3 regions of the Streptomyces sp. NPDC005566 genome follow, and region 2 is predicted to be linked to each of the others. Evidence: riboswitches for the same ligand, from Rfam matches in the RefSeq annotation. Region 2 holds a riboswitch; each other region holds the start of a gene.

What was found. A riboswitch is a leader RNA that binds a small molecule or an ion and turns the genes downstream of it on or off. The one in region 2 is predicted to bind cyclic di-AMP.
Region 1: another riboswitch for cyclic di-AMP. It lies ahead of ABZS61_RS09645 (transglycosylase family protein); the one in region 2 lies ahead of ABZS61_RS22005 (M23 family metallopeptidase).
Region 3: another riboswitch for cyclic di-AMP. It lies ahead of ABZS61_RS28540 (M23 family metallopeptidase); the one in region 2 lies ahead of ABZS61_RS22005 (M23 family metallopeptidase).

What each region holds. Positions count from the first base shown of each region.
Region 1 covers NZ_JBEXDB010000005.1:104,052-111,212, forward strand. The annotation lists gene ABZS61_RS09625 (Ppx/GppA phosphatase family protein) at 1-99, opposite strand, end outside; gene ABZS61_RS09630 (DUF501 domain-containing protein) at 253-783, opposite strand; gene ABZS61_RS09635 (septum formation initiator family protein) at 830-1,300, opposite strand; gene eno (phosphopyruvate hydratase) at 1,410-2,696, opposite strand; gene ABZS61_RS09645 (transglycosylase family protein) at 3,037-3,726, opposite strand; cyclic di-AMP (ydaO/yuaA leader) riboswitch at 3,727-3,897, opposite strand; gene ABZS61_RS09650 (transglycosylase family protein) at 4,188-5,150, opposite strand; gene ABZS61_RS09655 (cytochrome P450) at 5,256-6,620, opposite strand; gene ABZS61_RS09660 (nucleoside triphosphate pyrophosphohydrolase) at 6,617-7,161, opposite strand, start outside.
Region 2 covers NZ_JBEXDB010000013.1:225,009-232,169, reverse strand. The annotation lists gene trmB (tRNA (guanosine(46)-N7)-methyltransferase TrmB) at 1-94, shown strand, start outside; gene ABZS61_RS22015 (PrsW family intramembrane metalloprotease) at 253-1,749, shown strand; gene ABZS61_RS22010 (aldo/keto reductase) at 1,762-2,706, opposite strand; gene ABZS61_RS22005 (M23 family metallopeptidase) at 3,005-4,042, opposite strand; cyclic di-AMP (ydaO/yuaA leader) riboswitch at 4,054-4,206, opposite strand; gene ABZS61_RS22000 (PP2C family protein-serine/threonine phosphatase) at 4,441-5,598, opposite strand; gene ABZS61_RS21995 (MerR family transcriptional regulator) at 5,729-6,475, opposite strand; tRNA gene ABZS61_RS21990 (tRNA-Met) at 6,590-6,663, opposite strand; gene ABZS61_RS21985 (FAD-binding oxidoreductase) at 6,985-7,161, shown strand, end outside.
Region 3 covers NZ_JBEXDB010000020.1:106,466-113,626, reverse strand. The annotation lists gene ABZS61_RS28550 (HPr family phosphocarrier protein) at 129-410, shown strand; gene ABZS61_RS28545 (GntR family transcriptional regulator) at 581-1,285, opposite strand; gene ABZS61_RS28540 (M23 family metallopeptidase) at 1,509-2,297, opposite strand; cyclic di-AMP (ydaO/yuaA leader) riboswitch at 2,310-2,477, opposite strand; gene ABZS61_RS28535 (pitrilysin family protein) at 2,670-4,052, opposite strand; gene ABZS61_RS28530 (pitrilysin family protein) at 4,079-5,443, opposite strand; gene ABZS61_RS28525 (DNA topoisomerase IV subunit A) at 5,692-7,161, shown strand, end outside.

The sequences.
Region 1 (7,161 bases), on a different contig from region 2:
GCGGTCGAGCTCGGTGAAACTGCCGGAGACGGGGTCCGCGTCGGCGATGAGCAGGCGGATGGAGTTGGTACCGCAGTCGATGGCGGCAACACGGGTCATGCGAGCTCCTGTGGTCGTGGTTACGGGGGCTCCGCCCCGGACCCGCTCCTCGATCGCAGGAGGGGCTCGGTCGTGCGGGCCGAGCCCGCACGACCGAGCCCCTCCTGACTCTCGGGAACCGGGGTGCGGGGCCGGGCCCCGGGGTGCGGGAGGTCAGGCCCCTTCGGCGTCGCACGGCGACACGCACGGGCCCTTGGCCCACCACTGCGGCAGCATCGCGATGGCCTCGTCGCCCAGCGGGTTGACCCCGGGGCCCGCCGCCAGCGAGTGGCCGACCAGCACGTGCAGGCACTTCACCCGGTCCGGCATGCCGCCGGCGCTGGGGAAGCCCTCCAGGACCTCGATGGCGTCACGGCGCGCGATGTAGTCCTCGTGCGCGGCACGGTACGCGGCGGCCAGCTCCGGGTCCGTGGTGAGGCGCTCGGTCATCTCCTTCATGACCCCGTTGGCCTCCAGCGTGCCGATCGCGGACGCGGCACGCGGACAGGTCAGGTAGAACGTCGTCGGGAACGGCGTGCCGTCCTCCAGACGGGGCTGCGTCTCCACCACGTCCGGGTTGCCGCACGGGCAGCGGTGCGCGATGGCGCGCAGCCCGCGCGGCGGCCGGCCGAGCTGCTGCTCGAACGCGGCGATGTCCGCCTCGGTGGGCGCGGTGGATTCGGTCTGCGGAGGGGGCGTGTCCATGCCTGCCTTGAATGTCATCGGTCGGTCTGTATGTACGGGAGCGGGGTCAGCCGCGGTCTGCGCTGTCGACGCCGTCCCAGAGGTTCGAGTGCCAGGGCCTGCCCGGCGCACCCGCTTCACCGCGGCGCACCTCGGCTGCGTCCGGGTCGATCACCGTGAAACCGGTCTCCCCGGGCATGACGTAGTGGAGGTGCTGGCGCGCGAGTCGCCGGATGTACGCGTCGTCCTTGAGCCGCGCCTTCTCGTCGCGCAGCTCCTCGGTCCGCCGGTGCGCCTCCTGCGTGAGCCTCTCCTGATCGGCGATCTCGTCGCGCTGGGAGATGTACTGCCTCATCGGGTAGGCGAGGGCGACGACCAGGGAGCAGACGATCAGGGCCAGGAACGCGGCCCTGCCGGTGAGCCGGGAGCGGCGGGCCTGGCGGCGGTTCTGGGACCGGTACACGCGCGCCGCGGTCTGCTCCCCGAGCAGCCGCAGCCTGGTCGCGGTGGAGAACCGGTCGCGGTCCTTCCCGGCCATCTCGCCTCCCCATTACGCACGTCCGTCCCCGCACACGGTACGGGACCGAGTGCGGGGACGGACGGAGGCTGGTGCCCCGAAGGGCGGCTCAGCTCCTGCTGCCGGGCTCTCAGCCCTCGAAGCGGAACCGCGGGAAGGCCGAACGGCCCGCGTACACCGCGGCGTCGTCGAGGATCTCCTCGATGCGCAGCAGCTGGTTGTACTTGGCGACACGGTCCGAGCGGGCCGGGGCGCCGGTCTTGATCTGGCCGCAGTTCACGGCGACGGCGAGGTCGGCGATGGTGACGTCCTCGGTCTCACCGGAGCGGTGGGACATCATGCACTTGAAGCCGTTGCGCTGGGCCAGCTCGACGGCGTCCAAGGTCTCGGTCAGCGAACCGATCTGGTTGACCTTGACGAGCAGGGCGTTGGCCGAGCCCTCCTCGATGCCACGGGCCAGGCGCTCGGGGTTGGTGACGAACAGGTCGTCACCGACGATCTGCACCTTGCCGCCGAGCTTGTCGGTGATGACCTTCCAGCCGGCCCAGTCGTCCTCGTACAGCGGGTCCTCGATGGAGACCAGCGGGTACGCGGAGACGAGCTCCTCGTAGTACTCGGTCATCTCGGCGGCCGAGCGGGACTTGCCCTCGAACTCGTACGTGCCGTCCTTGTAGAACTCGGACGCGGCGACGTCGAGGGCGAGCGCGATGTCGCGGCCCGGGACGTAACCGGCTTCCTTGACGGCTTCGAGGATCAGGTCCAGGGCGGCGCGGTTGGACTCGAGGTTCGGGGCGAAGCCGCCCTCGTCACCGAGACCGGTGGACAGGCCCTTGGTCTTCAGGACCTTCTTCAGCGTGTGGTAGATCTCCGCGCCCCAGCGAAGGGCCTCGGAGAACGACTCGGCGCCGATCGGCGCGATCATGAACTCCTGGATGTCCACGTTGGAGTCGGCGTGCGAGCCGCCGTTCAGGATGTTCATCATCGGAACGGGCAGCAGGTGCGCGTTCGGGCCGCCGAGGTAGCGGAACAGCGGCAGGTCGGACGCCTCGGACGCGGCGTGGGCCACGGCCAGCGAGACGCCGAGGATGGCGTTGGCGCCGAGGGAGCCCTTGTTCTCGGTGGCGTCGAGGTCGAACATCGCCTGGTCGATGAGGCGCTGCTCGGTGGCGTCGTACCCGACGAGCTCCGGGCCGATCTGCTCGATGACGGCGAGGACGGCCTTCTCGACACCCTTGCCGTGGTAGCGGTTGGGGTCACCGTCGCGAAGCTCGATGGCCTCGAACGCACCGGTGGAGGCGCCGGACGGAACAGCAGCACGTCCCGTGCTGCCGTCGTCGAGGCCAACCTCGACCTCGACCGTGGGGTTTCCCCGGGAGTCGAGGATTTCCCTGGCTACGACGACGTCGATGGACGGCACGAGGCATCTCCTTCTGGGATATGACGCTGGTTGTGCAGGGTCACTGTGGCCTTGCGCCCCGAGCCTAACCGGCTCTGCCCCCTGCGTCGGCCGACCGCCCGTCCCCTGGGACGAAAAAGGACCCAAGGGCTTGCATTCCGGGCAAAGGTCCAGAAATCTACTGACCGGTAACCGCAAGAGTTGAACGATCCCGTCCGCGGTGGGCCCGTGCGGCACACCGCGGACACGACCCCGGCCCGGCGCACACGGGGGTGAGTGCGCCGGGCCGGGAGGGAACACGTCGGGTGCCGCCGGACACCCTTCCGCGGCCCTGAAGCCTTCGGGGAGGAGAGACCCGGGACTACTTCAGGTGGAGCTGCTGACCCGGGAAGATCAGGTCGGCGTCCTCGACGATGTCGTCGTTGAGCTTGAACAGCTTCTGCCAGCCGCCCTTGACCTTCTTCGCGTCGGCGATCGTGCTCAGGGTGTCGCCGGCCTTCACCTTGTACTCGCCGTCACCCTTCTTGACCTTGTCGCCGGTCGGGGTCGTGACGGTCTTCGAGGCCTCGGGGGCGGTGCGCTTCTCGCTGCGCGTGGTGGGCTGCTCGGCCTTGCGCTCCGGCTGGGCGGCCTTGTCGGCGCTCGGCGCGGCGGTGTCGACACCCGGGTCCACACCGTCGTTGGTCAGGCCGCCGGCACCGGCGCAGGCCCAGGCGCCCGGGCCCTGCAGGTCGAGAAGCTTCTCGGCTGCGGTGATCTGCTGAGCCTTGGTGGCCAGGTCGGCGCGGGCGGCGAACTGCGTACCGCCGGCGGCTGCCCAGCTGGACTGCGAGAACTGCAGACCGCCGTAGTAGCCGTTGCCGGTGTTGATGGACCAGTTGCCACCGGACTCGCACTGCGCGACGGCGTCCCACGTGGCGACGGAAGCGGCGGAGGCGCCGGTCGCACCCATCAGCGGGACGGCGACCGCGGCACCGGCGACGCCGGCCAGGGTGGCGATACGGACGGCCTTGGACGGGCGACGGTGCTTGCCCTTGCTCGAAAGCAGCATGGTTCTCCTCACCGACGCCTACGAGGTGAGCTGTCGGGTTCGGGCCTGTGAGTTGCCCGGTCGCTCGCACTGGCGAGCGACTTCACCCCGAGCCGACCCTCACCCGTCTTCCGACGGCCGGGTCCGGCACTTACCTGGGTCCCCCGCTCCTGCCTACGGCGCTTTACGCGTCGAATCCCTTCGGCCGACGGCAGGATTCGGCGTGACGGTCGAAGGTGCCCGCGGTGCGAGCGGTTCCGACCGTAAACATAGGCAACCCCCACATTCAAAGATGGACATCACGGACAATCAGCCCGTACTCGCACCGGGCGAGGGATCATTTCCGCAGGTCGGAGGCGTCGTCGGCGAACCCGGCGGGCGAGACGCGTGAGTTGACGCAAAGAGACCCATGTCTCACTTAGACATAAGTGGACATAGGCCTCTGAACTGCCCCCGCTTTTGGGGTGTTTTCCCGAATTGGATCAGTTGCCGACAGCGGCTTCCGCACCGGCCTCGGCGCTCTTCTCGTCCGCCTGGGCGCCCAGGTCGAGACCCAGGTCGAGGTTCTGCCCGGGAAGGATCAGGTCCGGGTCGGAGCCCAGCTCGTCCTTGTTCGCCTCGTAGAGCGCCGTCCAGCCGCCGGGCAGCTCCTGCGCGTCCGCGATCGCCCAGAGGTTGTCTCCGGTGCGGACGGTGTAGGTGCCGTCGCCGCCCTTGCGCGCTTCGGCGTCACCGCGCGACGCGTGCCGACCGGACTCGCGCCCGTCCGTCGAGCCCGCACCGGCGCTCGCCTCCGGGGCCGGAGTGCCGCGGTGCTTACCGCCCGGCGCTTCCGTCGATCCGTCGGAGGCCTCGGACGTCTCGGGCGAGGGAGAGGAGTCGGACGTGTCGGATCCGGTCGACTTGTCGACCTTGCCGGTATCGCCACCCCTGCTGTCCGTGTTCCTGTTCCCGCTCGCGTTGTCCGACGCATCGGACGAGGGGGTGTCCGACGCGTCGCCGGACGGGGTCGCGTCGTCCGACGGCTCGGTGGTCGGCTCACTGCCCGGGTCGACACCCGGGAGCGTGTTGTCGAGTGCGAGTCCGGAGATCACCGCGCAGCTGGCCCACGCCGTCACCCCCTGGTCGTCGAGCACCTTCTCCGCCACGGATATCTGCTGCGAGCGGCTGGCCAGGTCGGCGCGGGGCGCGAACGCCGTGCCGCCGTAGGCCGACCAGGTGTCCTGCGAGAGCTGCAGGCCGCCGTAGTAGCCGTTGCCGAGGTCGGCGCTCCACATGCCACCGCTCTCGCACTCGGCGACCCGGTCCCAGGTCGAGGCGTCGGCTGCGTGCGCACCCGTTGCGCCGAGCAGCGGGATGGCGATGGCCGACCCTGTGACGCCTGCGGCGACGACGATGGCGGGTGCCTGCCGAGGGCGACGGTGTCTGCCGTTCGCGGAGCCCATGGGATTGCCTTCCGTGTGACTGACGTGTGACTGGTGAGTCGAACGGTGAACCTAGCCGCACTCGAACGTGTGTCACAAGTCGATGCAGCGGAGATCACGTGAAAGTCACAGAGTTGACAGAGTGTCACTTTTTCCGAGCGGCGTCCCGGGACCGAACTCCACAGGAAGAGTGCGCAGTCCACGCATGATGAGCCCGCCCCGCCAGCGCAAATCGGTAGGTTCTGCAGCGAGCCGCAGGTCGGGGAGGCGTCGCAGCAGCGTCGCCAATGCCGCCCGGCCCTCCAGCCTGGCCAGCGGTGCACCCAGGCAGTAGTGGATGCCGTGCCCGTACCCGAGGTGCTGATTGTCACTCCGTGCGAGATCCAGCGTGTCCGCATCGCGGAAGCGCTCCGGGTCCCGGTCGGCGGCGGCGAGCACCACGAGAACGGGGTCCCCGGCCCCGATGCGCTGTCCGCCCAGCGTCACGGGTTCCGTGGCGTACCTCCAGGTGGCGAGCTCCACCGGACCGTCGTACCGCAGCAACTCCTCGATCCCCGTGGCCAGCAGCTCCGTCTCCCCCGCCTCGATCGAGCGCTGGAGCAGCTCGCGCTGTTCCGGGTTGCGGAGCAGCGCGTAGGTGCCGTTGCCGATGAGGTTGACCGTGGTCTCGAAGCCGGCGAACAGCAGGATGAAGGCCATCGCCGCGGCTTCGTTCTCGGTCAGGTGCTCGCCGTGGTCACTTGCCCGGATCAGTCCCGAGATCAGGTCGTCGCCGGGATTCTCCCGTTTGCGGTGGATGAGTTCGGCAAGGTAGCCGCGCATCTTCTTGACCGACCTGGCCACTCCGCCGCGCGGACCGCCGCCGTGCCTGATCATCATGCCCGCCCAGTCCCGGAAGTCGTCCTGGTCCTCCGGGGGCACCCCCAGCAGGTCACAGATCGCGTAGATGGGGAGCGGGAAGGCGAAGTCGTGGATGAGGTCCGCCTTCCCCTCCTCGATGAACGTGTCGATGAGGCGGTCCGTCAGCTCCTGCACGCGGGGCGCGAACTCCGCGACGCGGCGCGGGGTGAACGCCTTGGTGACGAGCCGGCGCAGGCGGGTGTGGTCCGGCGGGTCGATGTTCAGGAGGTGCGTCATCAGGTCCGCCTGGCGCTCCCCCGGGATGCCCGTCTTCCCCTTGGCGTTCGCCGGCCCGGCGTGGTGCGCCGGGTTCTTGGAGAGCCGGGTGTCGGCGAGGGCCTGCTTGGCATCCGCGTACCGGGTCACCAGCCAGGCCTCGACTCCGCTGGGCAGCGCGGTGCGGTGCACGGGGCTGTGCTCGCGGAGCCAGGCGTAGGCGGGGTACGGGTCGGTGGCGAACTCCCACGTGAAGAGTTCGGGTGCTTCGGACGCTGCGTCCTGCGTTGCTTCGGACGCTGCGTCCTGCGTCGCGTCGGGCGCTGCGTTCTGCGTCGCGTCGGGCGCGGGGGTGTCGGCGGGGCTGTCGTTCACTCCTCGACGTTATCCGGAGCGCCCCCGTGCCCCTCCACCGCCCGGATCGCGTCCCGGTAGGTACGGGCGGCGGCCCGCAGGGCTGCCTCCGGGTCCGTGCCGTCCTGTTCGGCGCGTACGGCGAGGGCGAGAAGCCGGTAGCCGACCGAGTCTCCCTCCGGAAGCGCGACATCGAGCCCGGCGGCACGGGCCCGGCTGCCCAGCTTGGCGGCCAGGGCCAGACCGGGCTGGCCCAGCGGCACCCCGTCGGTGACCGAATCGCGCTGCTTCTCGATCGCCTTGGTCCGCAGCCAGTGCGCGTGGACGTCCTCCGGGGTCTCCGCGGTCGCGTCGCCGAAGACATGCGGATGACGGTGGATCAGCTTCTCGACGATCGTCGCCGCGACATCGTCGATGGCGAAGGGCTCGTCCGGGTCCTCCTGCGCGATCCGGGCGTGGAAGACGACCTGGAGCAGAACGTCCCCGAGCTCCTCGCGCAGCTCCTCGCGGTCACCGTACTCGATGGCCTCGACCAGTTCGTACGCCTCCTCGATGGCGTACT
Region 2 (7,161 bases):
ACCCCGCCCCCCGTTCCGGCCACTGACCCGCTTCGAGGGGCAGGGCCTGGACAAGGGGCACGTCGTGCAGGACGTTCTGTTCACCCGCCGCTGAGCCGGTGCGCGTACTGACGTGCTCCCCGGCCGCCCCCGGTCGGCGCCGGTCGCCGACGGCCGGCCCGCCGGCCTCCGGGGGTCGCTGATCAGCCACGGAACGGTGGCGCGCGCTGTGCACCATGGCCAGGTGTCAGTCCCTCTCGTTAGGGTCATCGGGTGTCCGAGGGGTACGAGCAGCACCAGCAGCCGGCCGTCCCGGTTCTCGAGGAGCAGCGGCTCGACGAGTTCCTGGGCGCCGTCCCGGAGCGCGGCCAGTGGCGCTACCGGCCGCGCCGCGTCGGCATGGTGTGGCGCAGCAAGGCCTTCCGCGCCGGTGCGGTGATCGTCGTGCTCGCTCTGTGCGGCCTGCTGATCCTGTCCATGGTCCGCGAACAGACCGGCACCGAGGGTTTCCTGGTCGGGCTGGGGCTGGCCGTTCTGCCCGTACCGCTGCTGATGGCGGCGTTCCGCTGGCTCGACCGGGTCGAGCCGGGCCCCTGGCGCAATCTGCTGTTCGCCTTCGCCTGGGGAGCGTGCGCCGCCGCGCTGGTGGCGATCATCGCGAACACGTTCGCTACCCGGTGGATCGCCACGGCCACCGCCGACCCGGCGAGCGCCGACACCCTGGGGGCCACGGTGATCGCCCCGGTCGTCGAGGAGAGCGCCAAGGCCGCCGCCGTCCTGCTGATATTCCTGTTCCGCAGACGGGAGTTCAGCGGCGTCGTGGACGGCATCGTGGTCGGCGGATTCACCGCGACCGGCTTCGCCTTCACCGAGAACATCCTCTACCTGGGCAACGCCTTCGGCGAGGACCAGCAGCTGGGCACCACGGGCCTCGCGTCGGTGACGGCAGGGACCTTCTTCGTACGGGTGGTCATGTCGCCGTTCGCGCACCCCCTGTTCACCGTGCTCACCGGCATCGGCTTCGGGATCGCGGCAGTGGCCGGGCGGCGCCACCGGGTGCGCCGGATCCTGCTGCCGGTCCTCGGCCTGCTCCTCGCCATGGGGATGCACGCCCTGTGGAACGGCTCGTCGGCCTTCGGCCCGTACGGCTTCTACGCGGTGTACGGGGTGTTCATGATGCCGGCCTTCGGCCTGGTGACCTGGCTGGCCGTCTGGACGCGCCAACACGAACTGCGCACCCTGGCCACCGAGCTGCCCGTCTACGCGGCGGCCGGCTGGCTGACGCCCGCCGAACCCCTGGCACTCGCCTCGATGCGGGCCAGGGGCATGGCCCGCGACATGGCACGGCACTGGCACGGAACCTCCGACCGGGCCCGGGGCAAGGCAGCGGCACAGGAGGTCGCGGAGTACGAGGCGTTCGCGACCTCCCTGGCGGTGCTGCGCCGGAGAGCCCGCCGCGACACACCCGGCCCGGACTTCGCCGAGCGCGAGCAGGAGCTGCTGCACCACCTGTGGCAGCGCCGGGAGGTCGCCGGCCCTGCCCTGACGTACGCGGCCCACGCGACGGGCCGGTACCGGGCCCTGCGCGGCGCGGCGTCCATGGGCCCGGCCGCGGTTCCGTCCCCCCGCAGGTTCCCGCAGCCGGACCCGTACCAGCAGCGGCCCGCCCCGTATCCGCAGCAGCTCCCCGCACCCCACCGGCACTACGGCGGGTACAACCCGTATCTGCACGACGGTCACCAGCAGAACGGCCGGCCACCCCCCGCGTAACCGGGCGAGGTGTCAGGCGGATGCTTCGGTGAGGTCCGCGAGGTCCTCGTCGGTCAGCCGCAGGTCTGCCACCGCCACCAATGCGGGCACCTGCCCGACCGTGCGGGCGGACGCGATCGGCGCGGCGACGGTCGGCCGGGCGGCAAGCCAGGCCAGCGCGACCGTGGCGATCTCCGCGTCGTGCTCCTGGGCCGCCCTGTCGAGCGCCGCGAGCACCTTGCGGCCGCGTTCCGACTCCAGGTGCCTGGCCGCGCCGTCGGCCCGCGCGCTGTCGACCGCTGTGCCGGGCCGGTACTTGCCGGTGAGGAAGCCCGAGGCCAGTGCGAAGTACGGGACGGCGGCGAGGCCCGCCTTCGCCGCCGTGTCCTGGAGCTCGCCCTCGTAGGTGTCGCGCGAGACGAGGTTGTAGTGCGGCTGCAGCGCGACGTAGCGGGCGAGGCCCTCGCGCTCGGAGAACTCCAGGGAGGCCCGGAGCCGCTCGGGGCTGATGTTGGAAGCGGCGATCTCACGCACCTTGCCCTCCTTCACCAGCTGGTCGAGCGCGGTGATGATCTCCTCCACGGGGACGGTCTCGTCGTCGAAGTGCGTGTAGTAGAGGTCGATGTGGTCGGTGCCGAGCCGGCGCAGCGAGGCCTCGGCGGCGCCCTTGATGGTCGCGCCGGCGAGCCCCTTGAACTCGGGGTGGGCGCCGACCTTCGTGGCGACGACGATGTCGGAGCGGTTGGAGCGCGACGCGAGCCACTTGCCGACGAGCGTCTCCGACTCGCCGCCTTCGTTGCCCGGGGCCCAGGCGGAGTACGAGTCGGCCGTGTCGATGAAGTTGCCGCCGGCCGCGGCGTACGCGTCCAGGACGGCGAAGGACCCGTCCTCATCGGCCGTCCAGCCGAAGACGTTGCCGCCCAGTGCGAGCGGGAAGACCTGGAGGCTCGAGGAACCGAGTGTGCGGAGTGAAGTCATACCTGGAACAAACCAGTCCGCTCAGGCGACTATTCCGATGGATGCGGACCACGGGCAGACCGGCAGCCCTGACGTCGGGGGGGTGCGCCAGGGCCGCCGGAGTTCAGGTGGGCCGTCCGCCGGGGTTCAGCTGACCCGTCCGCCCGCGCGAACGCTCGGCGGAGAACCGGGGAAGCCGCCCGCCCGCGCGAACGCTCGGCGGAGAACCGGGGAAGGCCCGACGGAAGCACCTCCGAGCAGCACGGAGAACCGGCGAGGGCTCGGCGGAAGCGCCGCGGAGCCCTCGGACCGGGAGTACTCAGATGGAGAGGCCCTTGCTGCGCAGCCAGCTCATCGGGTCGATGCCCGAGCCGTCCGCGGTGTGGACCTCCAGGTGGAGGTGAGGGCCGGTCACATTGCCGGTGGCGCCCACGCGGCCGATGGTCTCACCGGTGGTGACCCGCTGGCCGGCGGTGACGTCCATCGAGGACTGGTGGCTGTACGAGATCTCCGTACCGTCGTCCAGCTCGATGACGGTGTGGTACCCGTACGAACCCGACCAGCCCGCCGACTTCACCGTGCCGCTGTGCACAGCCTTGATCGGGGTGCCCGTAGGCGCCGCGAAGTCGAGACCGGTGTGGTAGCCGGAGGACCACATCGAACCGGCCTGGCCGAAGGTCGAGGTGATCGTGTACGAGGAGGTCGGGAGGGCGTAGCTGGCGGCGAGCTTGGCGAGGCGCTCGGCCTCGGCCTTCTTCTTCGCCGCGATCTCCGCAGCCTTCTTCTCGGCGGCGGCCTTCGCCTCGGCGTCGCTCTGCTGCTTCGCGGCCTTGGCGGCCGCCTCCTCGGCTGCCGCCTTCTCCTCCGCGGCCTTGGCCTCGGCCTCGGCTCCGGCCTGCTGCTGCTCGGCCTGCTGGAGGATGCGGGCGCGCAGCGCCTCACCGGCGTTGCTCGTGCCCTGCTCGGCCTCGGCGGCCGTGATGCCGGCGGTGGTGAGCGGGGAGGCCGTGGCGACGGTGCCGTTGTCCGCGGAGTCGTCCGACATGAACGCGCTCACGCCGGGCAGGGACTTGGCGTCGGGGAGATTGTCCGCGATGGAATCGGGAAGGGAAATGGAGACCGGCGGCTTGCTCTGCGCAGTGGCCATGCCACCCGCGCCGACGGCCGCGATGACGCCGACACCGAGGACGGTGGAGCTACGGGCGAGGCCACGCTGCTTGGCTACGCGGTGCCTGCCGCGTACGGGACGGATGGACTCCTCGGTGGGGTTCCATTCCTCCCATGTCCTGCCCTCGTCACCGAAGCTGTCGGACCTGAAGGGTGACGGGGCCTCGGGGGCAGGCTGATTGGACGCCACGTGGGCGCACTCCTTTCCTTCCTTCTCGCCTACCGGGTTAGCTGACGGGTTCGGAGCAGGAAGGTCTCCTACGGGCCCCTCTGCCTCTCACGAGACACAGGTGTCCGATTCACCCCATGTAGGTGGTTCCCCGGTTTCCTTGCGGAATTCGGCGCTCGCGCACGGTGCCGCCTCTTGCGACGACTGGGACAACCGCGCTGCGTTATCGAACGTTAATAGACACACGGGCCCGATTCCAAGCTGTTCCCGTTGATCATTCACGGCTTTGACGTGGACTTTCATGGAATTAACGGTCCGAAACGGGCGAGTTGAGTATTCCCCGCCGGGGCATCAGTTTCTGACGTTGCATCACATGTTATGCGGAGCGGCGTCCTTCGACTACACACCGTGGCAACCGCTCATCCATCGCCTCGCCCCACGATCTTCACAGTCGTCCGCCGCTCCGGCTGCCCCCGGGCGGGCCGGCCGACCGCGAGCAGCGCCATGTCGTCCACGGCATGGCCCCCCGTGTGGAGCCGCACGTCGTCGGTGAGCGCCGAGAGCAGTTCGTCGGGCCCCGGGAAGATCCGGCCGCGCAGCCGGGCCGCCGGGTCGTAGAAGACCCCGTCCGCGTCCCGCGCTTCGGAGAGGCCGTCCGTGAACACCAGGAGCGTCGCCCCGGCAGGCAGCTCCCACTCGTCCGACCGGTCCGGCCACACCCCCAGGTCCATCCCGATCGGCAGCGCGGGCGCGGTCGGCGCCAGCACCTCGAGCGCCCCGTCCGTGTGCAGCAGGATCGGCTCGGGGTGGCCGCGGTTGACGATCCGCAGCCTGCCCGAACCCACCGGGATCTCGGCGAGCACGGCGGTGACGAACCCCTCCATGGAGTCGAGCCCGCCGCGCCGTGTCCCCTCCCGCGCCAGCGCCCGCTCCAGCCGCTGCGCCACGCCCTCCAGCGACAGCTCCTGCTCGGCGGCCTCCCGGAACGCCCCGATCACCACGGCCACCGCCTCCACGGCGGCCAGCCCCTTGCCCCGTACGTCCCCGACGACCAGCCGCACCCCGTGCGGGGTGTCCGCGACGGCGAACAGGTCACCGCCGACGAACTCGTCCGCCTGCGCCGCCTCGTACCGCGCCGCAACCAGCAGCCCGCCGATCCGGTCCTCCGGTGTCGGGAGCACCGCGCGCATCGCGGTCTCCGCGATGACCCGGGCGGAGGCCAGCTGCTCGTTGCTGCGCCGGACGACGCCGTTGATGACGACGGCGAGCGCGGAAACGGTGACCAGGGTGATCAGCTCGGTGACCGGGGCGACGTCCGAGATGGTGTCGTCGTACAACCGGATGGCCAGGACCGTCAGGATCGCGGCCACAGCCGTACGGATCGTGCTCGCCAGCGAGAAGAACGGTGCGGCGATCAGCGGGGCCGCCGCGAACAGGGGGACGGCACTGACCTCGGGCGGCGTAGCGAGGTCGAAGACCAGCCCGGCCGCGATCATCAGAGCGGGCAGCAGACGTACGAACCGCCGCGTGCGGGCACCTCCAGCAGCTCCGCCGCGCCGCCTCTCCCGCTTCCCCACCTGTGCACTCCTGCCCGGTCCGCCCACGGCTGCGGACGGTACCGCGCTCCACCCAGGCTGGCCGGAGCCGCGCCGTGAGGCGACTCGTCGTCGGCCAAAGGGAGGAGCGCCGAGCGCCGCGCCCCGATGGTCAGTCGGAGAGCCTGCGCTGCGCGTAGATCGTCAGTGCATCCCGTACGAAGACGGCGGTGCCGTCTCCGTACCGATCGTAGTTCTTCCCGAAGCGGGGATCGGCGACGTACATCTCCCCCAGGCCGATCACGTACGACCGGGTGGCCGTCGTGGTCACCGACAGCCACGCGCAGTGCCGCCGCGCGATGTCCTGCACCGGCTCGTCGGCCGGGTCCATGCCCGCCGCCCTGGCCTGCCCGTAGTCACGGGCGATGGCCTCGTGCGCGGCCTGGAAGCTGTCGCGCTCCGCCCGGCTCAGCGAGCGCCACCACCGGTCGCCCTTCTCGTACGCGTCCCGGCCCCAGCGCTCGGTGACCTCCTGCTCGTACACCGTGTGATCAAAGCCGTCGAACACTTCCTCGGCCATGAGCTCTCTTCCCTCCTCGGTCTTGTGGAGAGTGGTCCGCACCGAGGCGATCTGCCGCCCGATGCGCTCCCGCTCCTGCTCCAGCAGGCGCAGATGCGCCCGGAGCGCCACCGACGTGTCCCGCTGCCCCTCGAGTACGTCCTTGATGGCGGGCAGCGAAAGGCCCAGTTCCCGCAACAGCAGGATGCGCTGCAGCCGGACGAGGGCGTCCTGGTCGTAGTAGCGGTAGCCGTTGGACCCGATCCGGCTCGGCACGAGGAGACCGAGATCTCCGTAGTGCCGGAGCGTTCGGCTCGTGGTGCCGGCTTTCCTGGCGATTTCCTGGATGGACCACTCCATGCCGAGAACGCTAGATCTTTACGTTGCGTCAAGGTCAAGCACGGCAACCGTGGCGTACGGAGGCATACGACAGAGGCCCGGATCCTCGAAAGGATCCGGGCCTCTGTCGTTCAGTAGCGGGGACAGGATTTGAACCTGCGACCTCTGGGTTATGAGCCCAGCGAGCTACCGAGCTGCTCCACCCCGCGTCGTTGTGAGTGCAACACTACGCCATCCGCGACGGGGTTCCGACCACTTGTCGCCGCGACCCCGGCACCGGGCCCGGTGCCGCCCGGACGACGGAGTGTCCGGGCGCCCGGAGGATCTGCGGCACGGTGCGTATGCCCCCGTGGCCGCGGGCAGGCCGGAATGCGCGGCTCCGCCAGCGGCGGGACGCTGGATCCATCAGTCCTGCGGTGTCCGCTTCCGCTTGCGACCGAGGCTGCCGGAGCGCCGGCGCGAACCCGCACCGAAGGCCCTGCACAGGCAGACCGGGCGGGTGCGGCACACGCTTCGACAAGGAGACGGTCATGGACGGCACCACACTCGAAACGATGCGGACCGAACTGCGCGGCCCGGTCATCGGCCCGGACGACCCGGAGTACACACGGGCCCGCACGATCTACAACGCCATGATCGACCGGAGACCGGCCGCCGTGGTCCGGTGCCACGACACGGCGGACGTCATGGCAGCCGTCGACTTCGTA
Region 3 (7,161 bases), on a different contig from region 2:
ACGGATCGCTGCGCGGGCAGTCTGAGGGAGCCGACCGGCGGTGGCGGCAGGGCAGGAGGTCGGGCACAGCAGTGCGCACTGCATGAGAGACTGGTCTAGACAACCATTGATACGTGAAGGGCAGAACCATGGCTGAGCGCCGCGTCAACGTCGGTTGGGCCGAGGGCCTGCACGCCCGCCCCGCATCCATCTTCGTCCGTGCCGCCACGGCCTCCGGCGTCCCCGTGACGATCGCCAAGGCCGACGGCAACCCGGTGAACGCCGCCTCCATGCTCGCGGTGCTCGGCCTGGGTGCCCAGGGTGGCGAGGAGATCGTGCTCGCGTCCGAGGCGGACGACGCCGAAGCCGCCCTGGACCGTCTGGCGAAGCTGGTCACCGAGGGGCTCGAGGAGCTTCCGGAGACCGTCTGATTCCGCCCGCTCCGGGCAGGAATTACTTCCTCGACAAAGCCGCGGTATCCCCATCGGGAACCGTGGCTTTCTCGTTTCCGGGAAGCCCCGGACCACCGTGACGAAGACCCGAATTCGGGCAGCATAAAGAAAGCCCTTCCGAATTCACTTCTTTGTATACGGCGCCATTGTTAATGCCGGACACCTGCGATGTTTACAGAATGTTGCGAAGTCCTCACCCGGGCCGGACCGGTCGTGCGGCCCGGCCGGTCCGTGCGCCGCAGGCGGTGGGCGGCGGTGGCCCGCTCGGCGTGCTGGGCCGCGAGCACCCTGGCCCGCTCCGCGTCACCGCGCGCCACGGCGTCCACGATGGCGCCGTGCTCGGCCCAGGAATCGGCGGGGCGGGCCGGATGCTCGACCGCGTACATCCAGGTGATCTTGTGCCTGAGCTGGGTGAGCAGCGCGATGAGGGCGGGGCTGGCCGACGCCTGGGCCAGCGTCTCGTGGAACCAGCCGCCCAGCGAGCGCAGATCCTCCCCCTCGCCCCGGCGGACCCGCTCCTGCCCCAGTCTGACCAGGCCTCGGAGCACCTTGAGGTGGGCCTCGGTACGGCGCTGGGCGGCACGCGCGGCGCCCAGCGGCTCCAGGAGCATGCGGATCTCCAGGAGGTCGGCGGCCTCCTGCTCCGTGGGCTCGGCGACGCAGGCACCGGCGTGCCGGCGGGTGACGACGAACCCCTCGGACTCCAGGGTGCGCAGTGCCTCGCGCACCGGGACGCGGGAGACCCCGTACCGACGTGCGAGCACCTCCTCGGTGAGGCGGCTGCCGCGTTCGAAGACACCGGAGACGATGTCGTCACGGATTGCCGTGCATACCGAATGCGCGGGAATGCGCATGTCCGAACCTCCGCCTTAATCCCCGCGTAACGCGGCCGATCGACGCCTGTTCTGTGACTCTATTGCAATCAGTCGCAATTTCCGATGGCGGAGCGGAATCCATGGATATCTTCCAGCCGACGAGTACTTCTCCGGCGGTTCGCGGCGGAGCAGTCCCGGGGCGCGGCACGACGAAGGCCCCGGCGGGTGCCGGGGCCTTCGGGAAGCTGTGCGGTACGAGGTCTCAGACCTGGAGACCGTGCGCTCGGAGGTAGGCGACGGGATCCATGTCGGACCCGTACTCCGGGGTGGTCCGCGCCTCGAAGTGCAGGTGCGGTCCGGTGGAGTTGCCGGTGGAGCCCGACAGGCCTATCTGCTGCCCCGAGGTGACGCTCTGTCCGACGGACACGCCGATCGAGGAGAGGTGGCCGTACTGGGTGTAGGTGCCGTCCGTCATCCGGAGCACGATGTTGTTGCCGTACGCGCCGCCCCAGCCCGCCGTGACGACGGTACCGGCGCCGACCGCGACGACGGAGCTGCCGGACGCGGCGCGGAAGTCGACGCCGGAGTGGCTGCCGGAGGACCAGAGGGCACCGCTGGACTTGTAGCCGGTGGTCACGGAGGAGCCGGCGACCGGGAGGTGGAAGGCGTTCAGCCGGGCGCGCTCGGCGGCACGGGCGGCGCGTGCCTCGGCCTCACGGACCTCCTTGGCGCGGGCTTCGGCCTTGCGCTTCGCCTCGGCCTTCGCCTTTGCCTTTGCCGCAGCTTCGGCCTTCGCCTTCGCCGCGACGTCGGCCTGGTGCTGCTGCGCCTCGGCCTGGGCGTCGATCTGCGCGGCGAGAGTGGTGTCGATGGCAACGGCCTGGGTCAGACCGGTGACGGTGAGGGCCTCGGAGTCCGCGGCGAGGGCCGGGGAGGCCGTTGCGCCGATGACGCCGGTGGTGGCCAGAGCCGCGATGCCGGCGACCTTGGCGCTCCTGCGCGTCAGGCGGCTCGGGGCACGGTGCTTCCCGGTGGCACGGGTGAACGCCATGGAGGGGCTGATCCTTTCCTTCCTTCTCGCCTACCGGGTTAGCTGACGGGTTCGGAGCAGGAAGGTCTCCTACGGATTCCCCGCCTCGTACGAGACGCGGACATCCGATTCACCCCAGGGACTACGTGGGTCCCCGGCTCCCCAGGCTCGCGCCTGACGGGGACTCGGCGATGACTGTCCGGCGCCGCGGGTGCGGCATACGTCTGGCGGACAGCCGAGCCGACGCTAGGCCGGGCGACTTTCAATCACCAAACGGACAGGTCGCTTTGTCGGACATCCCACAGGCCATACAGGAACGCATTGCACCAAATCAGACAAAAGGGAGAACCCCGGCGAGTGCGTGCTCGCCGGGGTTCGCCCTGTCCTGTTCCGTCAGCCGGTGACGACCGACACCTCGCCGATACCCAGCGCCCTCACGGGCTCCGCGATCTGCGAAGCGTCCCCCACGAGGACCGTGACCAGCCGGTCCACGGGGAACGCGTTGACCACCGCGGCCGTCGCCTCCACCGTGCCGGTCTCCGCCAGGCGCGCGTACAGCTGGGCCTGGTAGTCGTCCGGGAGGTGCTGCTCCACCTGGTCGGCGAGGGTGCCCGCGACCGATGCCGCCGTCTCGAACTTCAGCGGGGCGACCCCTACGAGGTTCTGTACGGCGGTCTCGCGCTCGGCGTCCGTCAGTCCCTCGGCCGCCAGGGTGCGCAGGACCTTCCAGAGGTCGTCCAGGGCCGCCCCGGTGGACTCCGTGTCCACGGAGCCGCTGATGGCGAGCATCGCGGCGCCGGTCGCCCCGGATGCGGATCCGGGTGCCGTCGAACGCAGCACCTGGCCGAAGGCCCGGACCCCGTAGGTGTAGCCCTTCTCCTCGCGCAGGACGCGGTCGAGACGTGAGGTGAGGGTGCCGCCCAGGCAGTACGTGCCCAGGACCTGGGCGGGCCAGACGCTGTCGTGCCGGTCGGCGCCGATCCGGCCGAGCAGCAGTTGCGTCTGCACGGCCCCGGGACGGTCCACGATCACTACCCGGCCCGTGTCGTCCGCGGTGATCGGAGGCACCGGGCGCGACTGACCGGCGTTGCCCGACCAGTCACCGATGGTGTCCGCGAGCAGCGTGTCCAGATCGACCCCGGTGAGATCACCGACGATGACGGCCGTCGCGGTGGACGGGCGGACATGGGCGTCGTAGAAGGCGCGCACGCCCGCGGCGTCGATCCGGCGCACGGTCTCCTCGGTGCCCTGGCGCGGACGCGACATCCGCGCCGTGGCAGGGAACAGCTCCTTGGAGAGCTGCTTGGCGGCACGCCGGGCGGGGTTGGCCTGCTCGTGCGGAATCTCGTCGAGCCGGTTGCCCACCAGGCGCTCCACCTCGCTCTCGGTGAACGCCGGCGCCCGCAGCGCTTCGGCGACCAGGCCGAGCGCCTTGGAGAGCCGGGAGACCGGGACCTCCAGCGAGACCCGGACACCGGGGTGGTCGGCGTGCGCGTCGAGCGTGGCACCACAACGCTCCAGCTCGGCGGCGAACTCCTCCGCGGAGTGCTTGTCGGTGCCCTCGGACAGCGCGCGCGCCATGATCGTGGCCACACCGTCCAGCCCCTCGGGCTCGGCGTCGAGCGGCGCGTCCAGGAAGATCTCCACGGCGACGACCTGCTGGCCGGGGCGGTGGCAGCGCAGCACGGTCAGGCCATTGGGCAGAGCGCCGCGATCGGGCGCGGGAAAGGCCCAGGGCCTGGCCTCGCCTGCGGTCGGCTGCGGGTGGTACTCCATCGCTACTCCAGTCACGGCGGCGTCGGTCACTTCTCGGCCCCCTCGTGGTCGTCGGTGCTGCCTGCGGCATCCTCGGCCTCGTCCGCCGGCTCGACCGGCTCGTAGACCAGGACCGCCCGGTTGTCGGGACGCAGATGCGCCTGGGCGGCCGCCTGGACCTCCTGCGCGGTGACGTCGAGCACTCGCTGCACCGCGGACAGGGCGAGCTGGGGGTCGCCGAACAGCACGGCATACCTGCACAGTTCGTCGGCGCGGCCCGCGACCGTGCCGAGCCTGTCCAGCCACTCGCGCTCCAACTGGGCCTGCGCCCGCTCCATTTCCTCGGGCGTGGGGCCTTCGGCCGCGAAACGGGCCAGCTCCTCGTCGACGGCCGTCTCGATCTGCGGCACCTCGACACCACCGGACGTCTTGACGTCCAGCCAGCCCAGGGAGGGCGCTCCGGAGAGCCTGAGCAGCCCGAATCCCGCGGCCACCGCCGTACGGTCCCGGCGGACCAGGCGGTTGTGCAGCCGGGACGACTCGCCACCGCCGAGGACGGTCAGCGCCAGGTCCGCGGCGTCACACTCACGGGTGCCGTCGTGCGGCAGCCGGTAGGCGGCCATCAGCGCACGCGCGGGAACCTCCTCGTGCACCACCTCGCGCAGCTGCTCACCGATGGTGCCGGGCAGCGTGCCGTCGCGCGGCGGCTGCTTGCCGTCGTGCGAGGGGATGGAGCCGAAGTACTTCTCGATCCAGGCCAGCGTCTGCTCCGGGTCGATGTCACCGACCACCGAGAGCACGGCGTTGTTGGGCGCGTAGTACGTGCGGAAGAACGCCTGGGCGTCGTCCAGGGTCGCCGCGTCCAGATCGGCCATCGACCCGATCGGCGTGTGGTGGTACGGGTGGCCCTCCGGGTACGCGAGGGCCGTGAGCTTCTCGAACGCCGTGCCGTAAGGAACGTTGTCGTAGCGCTGACGGCGCTCGTTCTTCACGACGTCGCGCTGGTTCTCCATGGACTCGTCGTCGAGCGCGGTGAGCAGCGAGCCCATCCGGTCGGCTTCGAGCCACAGAGCGAGCTCCAGCTGGTGTGTGGGCATCGTCTCGAAGTAGTTGGTGCGCTCGAAGCTGGTGGTTCCGTTCAGGGAACCGCCGGCCCCCTGCACCAGTTCGAAGTGTCCGTTCCCCTTGACCTGGCCGGAACCCTGGAACATCAGGTGCTCGAAGAGGTGAGCCAGGCCGGTGCGTCCCTTGACCTCGTGACGGGAACCGACGTCGTACCAGAGGCAGACCGCGGCGACCGGGGTCAGATGGTCCTCCGAGAGCACCACGCGCAGGCCGTTGGCCAGGCGGTGCTCGGTCGCCGTCAAGCCGCCGGAACCGGCCTGGGCTGTGGCCGTGTGACCCATGGGCATGTACGTCCCTTCGATCGCGATACAGGATTTCCTGCCGGACCTGCCACTGTAAGCAAGCGCACCGGCACCTGGCGAAGTTCCCGATCGGTGAATGTTGTCGTAGATGGTGCCGTAAACAGGGGCTCCTGAGGGGCCCCTGAGACCACTTCGGACGGGTCGAGGTCGGCGTTGTCAGTACGGCGGTCCACAATGGTCGGCGTCAGAACCTGAGGTTGCCCGACAGAATCTGTGAAGGAGTCGCAGCCGCGATGGCCCGCCGCAGCACGAAGACCCCGCCGCCGGACGACTTCGAGGAGAAGATCCTCGACATCGACGTCGTCGACGAAATGCAGGGCTCCTTCCTCGAGTACGCGTACTCGGTGATCTACTCCAGGGCCCTGCCCGACGCCCGCGACGGCATGAAGCCCGTGCACCGCCGCATCGTGTCCCAGATGAACGAGATGGGGCTGCGCCCCGACCGCGGCTACGTGAAGTGCGCCCGTGTCGTCGGCGAAGTGATGGGCAAGTTGCACCCGCACGGTGACGCGTCGATCTATGACGCACTGGTGCGCATGGCACAGCCGTTCTCGATGCGCCTGCCCCTCGTCGACGGACACGGCAACTTCGGCTCGCTCGGCAACGACGACCCGCCGGCCGCCATGCGGTACACCGAGTGCCGGATGGCCGACGCCACGTCGCTGATGACGGAGTCGATCGACGAGGACACCGTCGACTTCCAGTCGAACTACGACGGCCAGGAGCAGGAGCCCGTCGTCCTCCCGGCGGCGTACCCGAACCTCCTGGTCAACGGGGCGTCCGGGATCGCGGTCGGCATGGCGACCAACATGCCCCCGCACAACCTCGGCGAGGTGATCGCCGCCGCCCGCCATCTCATCAGGCACCCGAACGCCGACCTCGAGACCCTGATGCGTTTCGTCCCGGGCCCCGACCTGCCGACCGGTGGCAGGATCGTCGGTCTCGGCGGCATCAAGGACGCGTACGCTGCAGGCCGCGGCACGTTCAAGATCCGTGCCACCGTCGCGATAGAGGACGTCACGCCGCGCCGCAAGGGCCTCGTCGTCACCGAACTCCCCTTCACCGTCGGCCCGGAGAAGGTGATCGCCAAGATCAAGGATCTCGTCTCCGCGAAGAAGCTCCAGGGCATCGCCGACGTCAAGGACCTCACCGACCGGTCGCACGGGCTCCGGCTGGTGATCGAGGTCAAGAACGGCTTCGTGCCGGAGGCGGTGCTGGAGCAGCTCTACAAGCTGACGCCGATGGAGGAGTCCTTCGGCATCAACAACGTGGCGCTGGTCGACGGGCAGCCGCTCACCCTGGGGCTCAAGGAGCTCCTGGAGGTCTACCTCGACCACCGCTTCGAGGTGGTGCGCCGGCGCAGCGAGTTCCGCAGGACCAAGCGCCGGGACCGGCTGCATCTGGTCGAGGGTCTTCTCGTCGCCCTGCTCGACATCGACGAGGTCATCCGCATCATCCGGGACAGCGACAATTCGGCGCAGGCCAAGGAGCGGCTGATCGAGCGCTTCTCCCTGAGCGAGATCCAGACGATGTACATCCTGGACACCCCGCTGCGCAGGCTCACCCGGTTCGACCGGATCGAGCTGGAGAGCGAGCGCGACCGGCTGAACGACGAGATCGACAAGCTGACGGCGATCCTGGAGTCGGACGCGGAGCTGCGCAAGCTCGTCTCGGCCGAACTGGCCGCGGTGGCGAAGAAGTTC